One region of the Kitasatospora nipponensis genome, then DNA from elsewhere that is predicted to be linked to it. Evidence: riboswitches for the same ligand, from Rfam matches in the RefSeq annotation. Region 1 holds a riboswitch; the other holds the start of a gene.

Region 1 (2,379 bases):
GGTCGGGGCACCGCCCGGCGTCGACCGCTGGTCCGCGTCCACCCGCACCCTCCCGCGACGTCGTCCCGGCAGCGCCGGGCGGCGCCCGGGCCCTGCTCGACACCCCTCGGAACTGTCATCGGAAGGTTACCGGGTGTGACGGGTTGCTCCGGACCGCCGCCGGGCCGGCGGGACGCCGGAGGAACGGTCCGTCCGAACGGCCGTGCGTGGTTCCGGGGGCGGCCGCGGATCCGGCCGCGCGCAGCCCGAAGGCCCGGCTCGCGGTGGCGAGTCGGGCCCTCGGGGTGCCGGCGGAACGTGAGTGCGGGGACTCAGTACGCCGAGTGGGTCTGCCAGAACGCCCACGCCTGGTTCGGACTGCCGTAGGTGGTGTTCATGTAGTTCAGCGCCCAGCGCAGCTGGGTCGCCGGGTTGGTCTTCCAGTCGGCGCCGGCGGAGGCCATCTTGATGCCGGGCAGGGCCTGCGGCAGGCCGTAGGCACCGGAGCTCGGGTTGGTGGCGGTGATGTTCCAGCCGCTCTCGTGGGTGATGATCTGGTCGAACGAGGCGAGCTGGTCGGCCGGCACGATGGTCGCGGCGAGCGCCTGGAGCGCGGCCGGGCTGGTGCCGGTCACGGCGGTGGTCGCGGCGGCCGGGGCGGCGGTGGTCGCGGTGGTGGCCGCCTGGGTACCGGTGGAGGCCGGCGCCTTGGCGGCGGGCTTCGCGGCCGGCTTGGCGGCGGGCGCCTGCTGCGCGGCGGGGGCCGGGGCGCTCTGCTGCGGGGCGGCCTGGGCGGCCTCACCCAGCGTCAGGTGCTGGCCGGGGAAGATCGAGTTCGGGCCCTTGGAGAGCACGGACTTGTTCAGGTCGTAGAGCTTCTGCCAGCCACCCTGCACGTGGTGCGAGCTGGCGATCTTGGCCAGCCAGTCGCCGCTGACCACGGTGTAGCCGGCCGGGGCGGCCTGCGCCGGGGCGGCCGCGGCGGCGGGCGCGGCCGCGGCGGGCGCGGCGACGGGGGCCGCCTGCACTGCCTGGGCCGGGGCCGCGTGCTGCTGGGTCACGTGCTGCTGGGCCGCGTGGCCGTGCGCCGTGTGGCCCTGCGGGGTGTGGTGCTGGACGGGGGCGGCGCTGGCGCCACCAGCGGCGATCACCGGCAGGCCGGCGCCCACGCCCGCCACCACGGCGATGGCGACGGCGCGCTTGATGGAACTGCGGCTGGGCATGCTGAGACGACCGTTGACGGACATCATTAAAGAGCGTTCCTCTCCCACGCCTGCGAGGTGAGCTGTCGGATTCGGGCTGGAGTTGCCCGGCCGCGCTGAGCGCGGCTTCACCCCTAGCCCCGCCCGGATCAACTCCGGGTGAGGCGACTTACCTTGGGTCCCCCGCCCCTGCCGTGGTGCTTGTCTGCACGTGCCCGCCCGATCCGGCGGCAGGATTCGGCGTTCCGGAGAGCGGGGTTCGTGTGAGGACGAACGACATGCACCGTAGACAGGTCGAAGGTCCCTTCACAAGGCAATGTGAGGTGTCTCATGCCGGCCGGGACGGCCGCCGGTCGACTGCGGGTCGGCTGCGGGTCCGGGGCCGGGCGACCCGCTGAACACCCGCCAGGCGGGCGGTGGGCCCTCGCCGGTCGGCGGCGGGACCGGGTGCCACCGCCCCGCCGCCGACGGTCCGTCGGTCAGTACGCCTGCCAGCCCTGCGGATCCACCCCGCCCGGTGTCGGATCGGCCGGCGCGTACGGCTCGCGGGTCAGCACGAAGCTGCCGATGTCCAGGTGGCTGACCGTGCCGTCGTCGTAGCGCACCACCCGCAGCGGCTCGCCCGCGTAGTAGCCGTCCAGGCCGGTCCACGCGCCGTCCGGCTCGGGGACGAAGCGCGAGGCGCGGGCCGAGCCGCCCACCGCGACGAGCTCCAGCTCGCGAGCGGGCAGCAGGCGCAGGGTCAGTGCGGTGGGTCCCCAGTACCAGGCGCCGGTCAGCGCCAGCAGTTCGGGATCGACCTCGGGAAGCGGACGCCAGGGGTCGGGGAACCGGGGCTCGCGCTCGGCCACGGTCGCGATCAGGTCGGCGGCGATGGCGGTGCAGGGCGGTCCCGCGGTGGTGTTGGTCAACGTGACGGCCGCCACGTCGTCCTGCTCGCTGATCCACAGCCCGGCCCCGAAGCCGGGCATCGAGCCGCTGTGCCCGACCAGCAGCCGGCCGTCCCGGCGCAGCAGCTGCAGGCCCAGCCCGTAGGAGGCGGTCCAGTCGCCCTCGGGGGCGGCGGCGGGTCGGCGCATCTCGGCCACGGTCGCCGGCGCGAGCACCTTCTCGTGGCCGTGCGCCAGGAAGGCGGCCCAGCGGCAGAGGTCGTCGGCGGTCGACCAGAGCTGGCCGGCCGGGGCCATCGCGCCGGTGT
Region 2 (2,379 bases), on a different contig from region 1:
GCGGATGCGCGGCTACCTGTTGGAGCTGATCCACCGCAAGCGGGCGGACCTGGGCGACGACCTGATCTCCGGCCTGATCCGGGCCAGCGACCACGGCGAGCACCTCACCGAGAACGAGGCCGCCGCGATGGCCTTCATCCTGCTCTTCGCCGGCTTCGAGACCACCGTGAACCTGATCGGCAACGGCATGTACGCGCTGCTGCGCAACCCCGGGCAGCGCACGCTGCTGCAGGAGTCGCTGGGCCGCGGCGAGCAGGGCCTGCTGGCCACCGGGGTCGAGGAACTGTTGCGGTACGACGGTCCGGTGGAGCTGGCCACCTGGCGGTTCGCCACCGCGCCGGTGCGGATCGGCGCGGCGGACATCCCGGTCGGCGACCCGGTGCTGGTGGTGCTCGCCGCGGCCGACCGCGACCCGGACCGGTTCGCCGAGGAGAACACCCTGGACCTGGCCCGCCAGGACAACCCGCACCTCGGTTTCGGTCACGGCATCCACTACTGCATCGGCGCCCCGCTGGCCCGTCTGGAGGGCCAGCGCGCGCTCGCCACCCTGCTGACCCGGCTGCCCGATCTGCAGCTGGCGGCCGAGCCCGAGGAGTTGCGCTGGCGGGGCGGACTGATCATGCGTGGCCTGCGGGAACTCCCGGTGAGCTTCACCCCGGAGTCACCCACCGTCAGCTGACGGGTCCTACGAATGGGGGGCTGACGGCGTGTCGCATCACCCCAGGTGGCGGCGATGTGAATGCTCATCAAACGGGACATACCTGGCCAGTTGGTAGACGATCGACCGGTGTTCGTAATTCTCGTGTGATGTACGCGATATGAGCTTGTGATTGATGTGGCTATCTGCCTACCCTCCCTGGAGTTCGCAGCTGCGAACCCCGTGCGCGGTACGCCGAGTCCTGCCCGCCGCGTGTCGGGACACCGACCGACCCTGGGCAGGGGCGGGGGACCCAGGATTTTCTGCCGTCTCCCACGGCTAGGGGTGAAGCCGCCCGCGGATCCGACTCCGCACCGGCGGCCGGGCCAGCCTCCCGGTCCGAACCCGACAGCTCACCTCGCAGGCGTGCGGAGAGGGACACTCATGCTGTTTGCAGGCACTGGCCGTCACCGTCGTCGCACCCAGACCGAGCGCGTCATCGCCGTGGCCGGCGTGGCCGGCGCGGGGCTCGCGATGCCGCTGCTCACCGCCACCGGCGCGCACGCCGCCCCGGTCTCCACCTGGGACCGGGTCGCGGACTGCGAGAGCACCGGCAACTGGAGCATCAACACCGGTAACGGCTTCTACGGCGGACTGCAGTTCACCTCCTCGACCTGGGCCGCGTACGGCGGCACCCAGTACGCGGGGCAGGCCAACCAGGCCACCAAGGGCCAGCAGATCTCGGTGGCCGAGCGGGTGCTGGCCGACCAGGGTCCCGGCGCCTGGCCGGTCTGCTCGGTGAAGGCCGGGCTGGGCCGCGGCGGAGCCACCGCCGTGGTCGACACCACCGCGCAGGCGCAGACCCCGACGCCGTCGCAGGCGCAGACCAAGCCGCAGACCAAGCCGCAGGCCGCTCCGCAGCAGCCGACGCAGGCTCAGTCGCAGGCCGCCCCGCAGGCGTCCGCCCCGGACTTCCCGGGGAAGGCCGGCTGGGACGCCGACGGCAAGGTCTTCTGGTACCAGACGGACGGTGGCTGGTACTGGACCAGCCACCAGAGCGTGTACGCCCAGTTCGCCGGCGCGCCCGCGCAGTCCCCGGCGCCCGCCGCCGCCCCCTCGGCGCCGTCGGCCCCGGCCGCGCCGCGGGCCGCCACCGGTGCGAGCGACGCCGGCCAGGGCTACACCGTGCAGCCCGGCGACACGCTCTCCACCATCGCCCAGGCCCGGCACCTGACCGGTGGTTGGCAGTCGCTCTACCGGTCCAACGAGTCGACGGTGGGCGGGGATCCGGACCTGATCATGCCCGGCCAGGTGCTCCACCTGGGCTGACGCCCGCTCGGTGGGCCCGGTCGCGGCCGGGCCCACCCGGGGAGCGGCCGACCCAGGTGACCCCGCCAGAGCAATCAGGTGAACTACTGGTAGGTAGCCGGGCCACACGGTGAGACAGCGCGTAGGTCCGCGTGGCCGGGCCGATGCTTGCGGTTAGGCTGCTGGTCGTAACGCCTCCGTTCCACGTCCCCAAGGACCGCTGTCCCCAGGACCGCTTCCGCATAGGAGATGCCTCGTGCCGTCCATTGATGTCGTCGTAGCCCGCGAGATCCTCGACTCCCGCGGCAACCCCACGGTCGAGGTCGAGGTCGGCCTCGACGACGGCAGCACCGGCCGTGCCGCTGTCCCGTCCGGCGCCTCCACCGGGGCCTTCGAGGCGCTCGAGCTGCGCGACGGCGACAAGAACCGCTACT

Evidence for each region. A riboswitch is a leader RNA that binds a small molecule or an ion and turns the genes downstream of it on or off. The one in region 1 is predicted to bind cyclic di-AMP.
Region 2: it holds a riboswitch for cyclic di-AMP, as region 1 does, so the genes downstream of both, ABD323_RS24520 (LysM peptidoglycan-binding domain-containing protein) here and ABD323_RS20425 (LysM peptidoglycan-binding domain-containing protein) in region 1, are expected to answer to the same signal.

What each region holds. Positions count from the first base shown of each region.
Region 1 is NZ_BAAALF010000072.1:9,914-12,292, reverse strand. Features, by position in the region: gene ABD323_RS20430 (nSTAND1 domain-containing NTPase) at 1-42, opposite strand, end outside; gene ABD323_RS20425 (LysM peptidoglycan-binding domain-containing protein) at 312-1,202, opposite strand; cyclic di-AMP (ydaO/yuaA leader) riboswitch at 1,235-1,358, opposite strand; gene ABD323_RS20420 (serine hydrolase domain-containing protein) at 1,661-2,379, opposite strand, start outside.
Region 2 is NZ_BAAALF010000099.1:17,621-19,999, reverse strand. Features, by position in the region: gene ABD323_RS24525 (cytochrome P450 family protein) at 1-679, shown strand, start outside; cyclic di-AMP (ydaO/yuaA leader) riboswitch at 914-1,078, shown strand; gene ABD323_RS24520 (LysM peptidoglycan-binding domain-containing protein) at 1,082-1,966, shown strand; gene eno (phosphopyruvate hydratase) at 2,202-2,379, shown strand, end outside.